4 regions of the Streptomyces sp. M2CJ-2 genome follow, and region 2 is predicted to be linked to each of the others. Evidence: riboswitches for the same ligand, from Rfam matches in the RefSeq annotation. Region 2 holds a riboswitch; each other region holds the start of a gene.
What was found. Region 2 has a riboswitch for cyclic di-AMP ahead of JL475_RS27465 (transglycosylase family protein). Riboswitches for the same ligand answer to the same signal wherever they lie in the genome.

Region 1 (2,194 bases), on a different contig from region 2:
ACCGACAGGCCCGCGCGGTCCTTGCCCGCCGCGCAGTGCATCAGCGCGGGGGCGCCTTCCTCGGTGAGCGAGCGCAGCACCTGGGAGTGCTCGGCGGTGCGTTCCCTGACGATCGCGCGGTACGAGGCGATCATCCGGCCCGCCCCCTTGCCGTCGGCGAGGATCGAGCGCAGCTGGTCCAGGTCGCCGTCGCGGACCATCCTCCAGAACCGGGCGCCGTCGGCCGGGTCGCTCAGCGGCAGGTTCACATGGCGCACGCCGGGCAGTTCGATGTCGTGGCCGTCCAGCTTCTGGTCGGCCGCGTTGCGGAAGTCGAAGACGGTGCGCAGTCCCAGGGAGGACAGGAAGTCGGCGTCCGACGCGGTGGCGTGGGCGAGATGACCGCTGCGGAACAGCACGCCGTGCCGTACCCGGCGGCCGTCCACGGTCGGCAGTCCGCCCACGTCTCGGAAGTTCCGCACTCCGGTCAGCTCGGGTTCGGTCGACGGGATGTGCTGCGTCACAGGGGCCCCTCCCTCTCGCCGTCGGCGGGGAGGCGCCGACGGGTGTCACTCGACGATACGACATGCCTGTCGGGGGCAATGAGTTGTCCGCGGATCGGTCGGCACGGGCGTTCCGGGCCCGCCGTCCGGCCGGAGCGGAGCGCCCCCGATCGGGTAATTGAAGGCGTTCTGTCCGTTTAGTTCCATTCGACACAACGTGCCCCGATGGAAGGGGATATGGGGAGGGTGTGGTGAGCATCGTCATATCGGTGACGATGCGTTGTCGCCATGTTCACGTAATTCCGGTGTTTCGCAAGGGAATTCGGGGGGTGCGGGAAATCCGGGGCGACTCTGTGTGACGGAATTCAGGTCAATGGGGCACAGAAAAGGGCCTTCGCTCGGAACATCGCGCTTGTCCCTTTGTGGCGTGGTCGCCTACGTTCGCCATCGATCCGGACGGACGCCTAATCCTGCCGCCGCCCGGAGCCCGCACACACTGACCCGTGTACGGCAGGAGCGGGGGACCCACAGGTACCACCGCCTGTTCCGGTCTCCGGAACAGGCTCGGGGTTAAGTCGCGTCTCGACGCGGCCGGGCATCTCCAGTCCGAACCCGACAGCTCACCTCGTAGGCGCCGGAGAGGAATTCGTCATGCCCGCAAAGGGTAAGCACCGCCGTCCCCGCGCTCTGCGTTTCACCCGTTCCATCGCCGTCGCCGGCACCGGTGGCGTCGCGCTCGCCCTGCCGCTTCTCGGCGCCACCGGAGCGAACGCCGCCCCTGCGCAGGCGGCCCCGGAGAAGGCAGTCCAGTCGTTCTCCGTCGCCGACAAGAAGGCCGACGGCAAGAAGGCCGACAGCGGCAAGGACGGCGTCGCCCGCACGTACATCGTGAAGGGCGGCGACTACCTGGCGAAGATCGCCGAGTCCGAGAACATAGACGGCGGCTGGAAGCAGCTCTACGCCGACAACCGGGAGGCCGTGGGTGACGACCCGTCGCTCATCCACCCCGGTCTGAAGCTCTCCGTCGACGGCGAGGCCGCGACGAGCACGCCGAAGAAGTCGGCCTCTTCCGGTCCTTCCGGTTCCCTGGGTCTGCCCTCTTCGTCCGCTCCGTCCTCCGCGCCGAAGCAGTCCGAGCAGTCCGCGCCGAAGGCCTCCTCCGGCGCCACGACCGCGAACCGGGCCGCGAACACCTCCGCTTACAGCTCGCCGGTGCCCGGTGGCGGCCTCGGCACCGCCTACAAGGTGGCCGGCAGCATGTGGTCCAGCGGCTACCACACCGGTGTCGACTTCGCCATTCCGACCGGTACCTCCCTGAAGGCCGTCGGCCCGGGCACCGTCGTCTCCGCGGGCTGGGCCGGTGCGTACGGCAACCAGGTCGTCATCAAGCTCGAGGACGGCCACTACGCCCAGTACGCCCACCTGTCCTCGCTGTCCGTCTCGGCCGGCCAGACCGTGAGCGGCGGCCAGCAGGTCGGCCTCTCGGGGTCCACCGGCAACTCGACCGGCCCGCACCTGCACTTCGAGATCCGCACCACGCCGAACTACGGCTCGGACGTGGACCCGGTCGCCTACCTCGGTGCGAAGGGCATCTCCATCGCCTGACCCCCGCGACGACCCGCCTGACGCACGGCGAAGGCCGGACCCCGATCCCGGGGTCCGGCCTTCGCCGTGTTTCGCCCTCAACGTTCTCGCCGACAGGACTGTTCCGG
Region 2 (2,194 bases):
GTCCAGGTCGAACATCGCCTGGTCGATCAGGCGCTGCTCGGTGGCGTCGTAGCCGACCAGCTCCGGGCCGATCTGCTCGATGACGGCCAGGACGGCCTTCTCCACTCCCTTGCCCTGGTAACGGTCGGGGTCGCCGTCACGGAGTTCGATGGCCTCGAAGGCACCGGTGGAGGCGCCGGACGGGACGGCGGCACGACCCGTGCTGCCGTCGTCGAGGCCGACCTCGACCTCGACGGTGGGGTTGCCTCGGGAGTCCAGGATTTCCCGGGCTACGACGACGTCGATGGACGGCACGAGCATCTCCTTCATGGATGTGACGTGGATCAGCCGGACCACGGGGGCCCTGCGGGACCGAGCCTATCCGGCTCCGGGCGATCGGCCATCCGACCGGCCGCCCCTCGGACGGAACCGAAAGTAAATTGTTTCCGAACGGAACAAAGACGGGTCCGGAAACCGGGACCACTCTCGCGCCCTCCGGTCGGCACCGACCGCCGAACACCGAAAAGATCCGCCATGTACGGAAAAGCCCCGCCCCGGTGCGTACGGGGAACACGCACCGGGGCGGGGAGGGGGAGGGGGCTCCGTGGGGACGGAGCCCTGAGCCTGCGGCCGCCGCCTTACTTCAGGTGCAGCTGCTGGCCCGGGTAGATGAGGTCGGCGTCCTCGACGATGTCGTCGTTCAGCTCGAACAGCTTGTTCCAGCCGCCCTTGACATCGTGCTCCTCGGCGATCGAGCTGAGGGTGTCGCCCTTGACGACCTTGTACTCGCCGTCGCCCTTCTCGACCTTCTCGCCGGTCGGGGTGGTGACGGTCTCCTTCTCGGCGGCCGGACGCTCGTCGGAGCGGGAGGCCTTCTGCTCGGTGGAGCGCTCGGGGACGGAGCCGGTGTTCTGCTTCTGAGTGCTCTGCTTCTGGGTGTTCTGCGAGGAACCGTTGTTCTGGTTCCCGGCGCTCTGGCCGGCGCCGCCACCGGTGTAGGCGGCGTTGGACAGGCCCTTGCCGCAGACCGGCCAGGCGCCCTTGCCCTGGCCCGCGAGGACCTTCTCGGCTATCTCGATCTGCTGGGCCTTGCTGGCCCGGTCGGCGGTGGCGGCGTACTGCGTGCCGCCGTAGCCGGCCCAGGTGGAGGCGGAGAACTGCAGACCGCCGTAGTAGCCGTTGCCGGTGTTGATGGACCAGTTGCCGCCGGACTCGCACTGGGCGACGGTGTCCCACTCGGAGGCGGTGGCTGCGGAAGCGTTGCCGGCCGCCATCAGCGGGGCGGCGACGGCGGCACCGGTGACGCCTGCGACGGCGATGACCCGGGTGGCCTTGGACGGACGACGGTGCTTGCCCTTGCCGGAAAACAGCATGGAAGGATCCCCTCACCGACGCCTACGAGGTGAGCTGTCGGGTTCGGGCCGGTTGAGTTGCCCGGCCGCGTCCCTCACGGGACACGGCTTCACCCCTAGCCGATCCGGCGTCAATCACCGGATGCGGCACCTACCTTGGTTCCCCCGCTCCTGCCTACGGCGCATGACGCGACGACTGTTCCCGTGCTGCCACTGGCAGGATTCGGCGTGGCGGCAGCCGGGGCCCGCGGTGGCGAGCGGTCCTGACGGTAGACACGCTCGCTGCGGATAATCAAAGACGATCAGGGCTTCTGAGACCTATCTCTCATCGCCTTTATAACGGACATTCAGCGCGAAATGTGACCTCAACTGCCGCCATCGACACGTCCGTTCGAACGTCAGCCTTCAGCCGATCCGAACCCGAAGGCAAGCGCCTGACCGGGAAGGATGGGACTGGAGCCCGCCGCGCCCGCACCCTCGCCACCCCCGCCGTACTGGGCGAGCCAGCCGCCGAGCGCAAGGGAGTCGGAGACGGCCGAGGAGTCACTCCCGGCACCCGCGGGCGCCCTGTCGGCCGGGGACGAGACGTCGAGGCCGCGCGAGAAGCCGAGACCGCCGCGCGAGGTGTGCCGGCCGGAGGCTCCGGCCTCGCGGTCCTCGTGCGCCTCCTCCTCGGCACTGGCGCCGCGGTGGCGGCCGGTGGGGGCCTCGCTCGCGGACGCGTCCGAAGAACCCGCCTTCTGCCCCGAATTGCCCGAATCATCCCCCTTGGCGGAGGCCGAGGCGGAGGGAGAAGCGGAAGCGGAGGGAGAGGCGCCGGACTCGGCGTCCGAATTGCCGTACTCGGACGATTCACCCGCCTT
Region 3 (2,194 bases), on a different contig from region 2:
CCCCCGGAGTGCGGCCGCTCCTGGACAAGCTGGGGAGTACGGGGCTCGCGGTGTGCGGACAGGGCGCGCAGGTGTACGACGCCGGCGCGAACCGGCTGCTCCACTCCGTCACGCTGGACCGGGAACTGGCGGAGACCGCGCTCGGCAAGATCGAGGCCGAGGTGGGGGAGGTGTACGCCGCGGTCGACCAGGACGGGGTCGACGGACTCACCCTGATCGAGCCGGGCTACCGGATGCCGCACCCGACGCTGCCCGCCGTCCGGATCGGCCGACGGGACGATCTGTGGGTGCTGCCGATCACCAAGGTGCTGTTGCGTCACCCCTTCCTGAGTGACGACGAGTTGGCGGCGACGGCGCGTTCGGTGGTCGGTTCGCTGGCCACGGTCACCATGTCGGGGCCGGGCACCGTGGAACTCCAGCCGTGCGGTGTCACCAAGGCGACGGGGCTGGCGCTGGCCGCCGAGCACCTGGGGCTGAGCCGGGAACGGACCGTCGCCTTCGGCGACATGCCCAACGACATCCCGATGTTCCACTGGGCGGCCCACGGTGTCGCCATGGCCAACGCGCACCCCGAGCTGAAGGCGGTGGCCGACGAGATCACCACGACGAACGAGGACGACGGCGTGGCCGTCGTCCTCGAGCGGTTGTTCGGCACAGCGGGCGGGGTGGGGCGGGGCGGCACGCGCCCCGACACGTGCCGTCCCGGCCTCCGCGCCGACGGGTGACCCCGTGGGCCGGGCGTGCCCCGGTGCGCCCGGACGTCTCAGTAGGCGCCGAAGACGTTGTCGATCGAGCCGTAGCGGTCCGCCGCGTAGTTGCAGGCAGCCGTGATGTTCGCGACCGGGTCGAACGGGTCGAAGGCCGTGCCGGGCACGTGGTACGCCTGGAAGGTCGGGTCGATGACCTGCAGCAGGCCCTTCGACGGGGTGCCGGCGACGGCGTTGGAGTCCCACAGGTTGATGGCCTGCGGGTTGCCGGAGGACTCGCGCATGATGTTGCGGTGGATGGAGTCGTAGCTGCCGGGAATGCCGTGCCGCGCCATGATCGACAGCGACTCGCGGATCCAGCCGTCGAGGTTGTCCGGGTACGCCGTCTCGGTGCCGGCGGCGGCCGGGGCGGACGACACGGGGGTGGCGGGAGCGGCGGCGGCGCTGGTGGCGCCGAACACCGGAAGGGCGATCGCTGCGACGCCGGCGACGGCGAGGGAGCGGACGAGGCGGGTGCGGCCGAAGCGGCGCCGACCGGATGCGGGCATGGCGGGCATGTGTGCGTTCCTCTCCTACGCCTGCGAGGTGAGCTGTCGGGTTCGGGCGGGAGAGTGCCCGGCCGCGCCCCTGAGGGCATGGCTTCACCCCGAGCCGTCCCGGTGCGAACCGGTCCGGCGACTTACCTGGGTCCCCCGCTCCTGCCGTGCGTGAGTGAGTTGATCGACGGGTGGTGCGGGCGGTGGCAGGATTCGGCGTCCGCCCGACAGGCCGGGAACGTATGCGAGAGCGCATGTCGGGAACAAGCGCGAGCGTCACGTATGACGCCATTTGATCTTGCTTTGGGCTATTTGGGGGACTTGATCCCCTGCGGGTGCCGACGGTCAACTCGCGTTCGGTGGAAGGGGAAACGCCCGTACGGGGGAGTCGCGGAGGTGTCGGGGTGTGCGTGACCGACCTCACTGGCCGCACCGCGCGGGCGCATTTGCCGCCAACGGGAATTCGATTGTCAATTACGGCAAATCGGGCACCGGGGCGGGCAGGATGGATCGTGTGTCGAGATGTGGTTCGGGGTGTACCGGTGCGCGGGCGGGTTTCGTCAGAGAAGTTGACAAATGCCCCTTTTTGTCACCTGATCGGAAACGATCTGATGGTGATCCGATATCGGAGGACGTCGTGACGTGCCGTTCGCGCGTGCTTGGGTGAGTTTGGGGAATGTGGGTGCTGGCGGTGATCGAAACATGACCGGATACGCTGACTCGAGTGATGTCAGCGACCTGTCGACAACCAGCGACCTCTCGGTGAACGGTGCAGGACGTCTGAGCGCCAGTGGACACCAGCAGACAGGAGACCCCTCGTGACCGTCGTCGGGCCATTCGGGCTGAGCGTGCGGGACCAGGCTCTGGAAGCCGATGTCCGGGCCGGGATGACGGCTGTCGAGGAAGGGCTGCTCGAGGCCACCAAGAGTGAGGTCCCCTTCATCACGGGTG
Region 4 (2,194 bases), on a different contig from region 2:
CCCGGGCAGCGGTGGACTACGGCCTCGCGGACCGGATCGTGACCCGCCGCGAGGGCCTCCAGGCCACTCCCGGCACGAGGTGAGCCGCCGATGTTGCCACCCGAACTACCGCCGCTGCCCGCGCTGACCAGCGCCGAGGCCGAGTTGATCGACCGTTACCTCGAGGCCGTCGACCTGCTCGGCCGGATCAACCCGGCCCGCGACGGTGACACCTACCGGGGACTGCGTGCCGCGCAGGCACTGGTCGGCAAGGCCGTCGCCCTGCGCGACGCACTGGCCCTGATGCACCGGCGCGGCGAGACCGAACTGCACACCGCCACCCTGGCCCGCGCGTTGCGGGTGCTGGACGGCGAGCGACGCACGGCCCGCGTCATCCTGCCTCCGGGCTCCGGCAGTTGACGCCCCTACCGGTCCGGACGGGGCGTGCGCCGGCGTCACGTCCGCACCTGAGTCGAAACGGACCAAAAGACGTACCCCCATGCGGCGTAGATGCGCGACTTCTTTTCGGGCCGCCGAGGTTGCGCACCACGCGCACCCCATTTCGGAATCAAGTACTCCGATGCTGGTCCGGGGCTCCTCGGCACCCTGGACGGTGCCCCGAACGCAGCGCTGTCCACCCGAACGGATGAGTGGTGAGTAACAACACAAACCCCCGGTTCCAGTGGGATTTCGGGCCGACCATTGCCAAGATCGCTCACTGACGACAAGCCCCCGCCGCCGCGGCGGGGCGATCCGGGCGGACGCCGAGTCCTGCCGCCGCCCGGATGACCGGTCGACAGGAGTGGATCGGCAGGAGTGGAGGACCCGAGCACGACGGGTCGCCGGAGCGGAGGTTCTCGTTCCGAGCAGCCCTTGGGGTGAAGCCGCACATGTGCGGCCGGGCAACTTCGCCAGCCCGAATCCGACAGGTCATCCTTCACAGGCGGCTGACGAAGGGTTGCGCATGTCCGCGCTCAATCGTGTCCCGTCTCTCATGGCTCGGGCCGGCACGGCCTCGGCTCTCACCCTCGCCGCCGTGGGCGGCTCGCTCGTGGTTCCCGGTGCCGCCTCGGAGGCGGCGGCAGCGAGTACGGCCACCAAGGCCCTCCAGGTCGCGGCGTCCAAGGAGGGTTCGCCCTACCGGTGGGGCGCCACCGGACCGTCCCGCTTCGACTGCTCCGGCCTGACCCTCTACTCCTTCAAGAAGGCGGGCAAGAAACTGCCGCGCACCGCCGCCCAGCAGTACAACAAGACACGCCAGGTCTCGGCCTCCCAACGCAAGGCGGGCGACCTGGTGTTCTTCCACTCGGGCCAGAACATCTACCACGTCGGCATCTACGCGGGCCAGAACAAGATCTGGCACGCCCCGAAGACCGGGGACGTGGTGCGCCTGCAGAAGATCTGGACCCGCAGCGTCTGGTACGGCCGGGTCGGCTGAGCCGCGGGGCGGCGGCACACCCCCCTGTCGCCGCCTCCGCCGCTTTGTCGGGGAGTCACCGACGCGGCTGAGCCGTGCCGTTCCGTCGTGGCCCCTACGGCTCCTGCCGTCCCGCCGCCGTGACCGGCTCGGCCGGGACGGCCCACGGGAGCACGACGAAGACGGTCTTGCCGCCGTCCCTGGTGGGGCGGACCCTCATCCTGCCGCCGCGCTCCGCGGTCAGCCAGCGGATGATGACCAACCCCCGGCCGTTGTCCTGCTGGACCGCGGCGGGGAGCCGCTTGGGGAACCTCGGATGACTGTCGGTGACTCCGATGCGCAACCGCTCGTCGTGGTCGAGGGCGATGTCCACCGTGAACGTGGGCGACTGCCCGAGGGTGTGCTGCACGGCGTTGGTGGCCAGTTCGGACACGATCAGCCGCACGGTGTCGGACACTTCCGTGTCCGCCGGCATGCCCCACTCCGCCAGCGTGTCCATCACATGGACGCGCGCGGCGGAAACCGAGGCCGGATCGCTCGGCAGAGTGATGGATGCTTCCAGATGGTCTGCCATGGCGACGTCGTCCCTTTCCCACGGGTCCACGGTCCGGCACGGAGCGGCTGATTCGAGTACGGTCCCGCACTGGTGCTTCGTCGCCAGACTGCCATCACCGCAGGGTGTGGGCGACGATACGGCCAAGATATGCATATATCTGTCGCTCAAATCGGTGAACTCTGCGACGAGAGACCGTATGCGGGTGGCTCATGGGGAGTAAGGGGGAACGATGCAGCACGGTC

Region 1: another riboswitch for cyclic di-AMP. It lies ahead of JL475_RS25245 (M23 family metallopeptidase); the one in region 2 lies ahead of JL475_RS27465 (transglycosylase family protein).
Region 3: another riboswitch for cyclic di-AMP. It lies ahead of JL475_RS04595 (transglycosylase SLT domain-containing protein); the one in region 2 lies ahead of JL475_RS27465 (transglycosylase family protein).
Region 4: another riboswitch for cyclic di-AMP. It lies ahead of JL475_RS01145 (C40 family peptidase); the one in region 2 lies ahead of JL475_RS27465 (transglycosylase family protein).

What each region holds. Positions count from the first base shown of each region.
Region 1 is NZ_JAESIF010000038.1:62,392-64,585, reverse strand. It holds gene JL475_RS25250 (tyrosine-protein phosphatase) at 1-503, opposite strand, end outside; cyclic di-AMP (ydaO/yuaA leader) riboswitch at 967-1,129, shown strand; gene JL475_RS25245 (M23 family metallopeptidase) at 1,134-2,087, shown strand.
Region 2 is NZ_JAESIF010000046.1:43,340-45,533, forward strand. It holds gene eno (phosphopyruvate hydratase) at 1-294, opposite strand, end outside; gene JL475_RS27465 (transglycosylase family protein) at 618-1,352, opposite strand; cyclic di-AMP (ydaO/yuaA leader) riboswitch at 1,357-1,524, opposite strand; gene JL475_RS27470 (transglycosylase family protein) at 1,730-2,194, opposite strand, start outside.
Region 3 is NZ_JAESIF010000003.1:66,116-68,309, forward strand. It holds gene JL475_RS04590 (HAD family hydrolase) at 1-725, shown strand, start outside; gene JL475_RS04595 (transglycosylase SLT domain-containing protein) at 764-1,255, opposite strand; cyclic di-AMP (ydaO/yuaA leader) riboswitch at 1,268-1,431, opposite strand; gene JL475_RS04600 (polyprenyl synthetase family protein) at 2,062-2,194, shown strand, end outside.
Region 4 is NZ_JAESIF010000001.1:171,680-173,873, reverse strand. It holds gene JL475_RS01155 (ATP-dependent Clp protease proteolytic subunit) at 1-83, shown strand, start outside; gene JL475_RS01150 (hypothetical protein) at 91-399, shown strand; cyclic di-AMP (ydaO/yuaA leader) riboswitch at 732-940, shown strand; gene JL475_RS01145 (C40 family peptidase) at 944-1,417, shown strand; gene JL475_RS01140 (ATP-binding protein) at 1,512-1,970, opposite strand; gene JL475_RS01135 (helix-turn-helix transcriptional regulator) at 2,182-2,194, shown strand, end outside.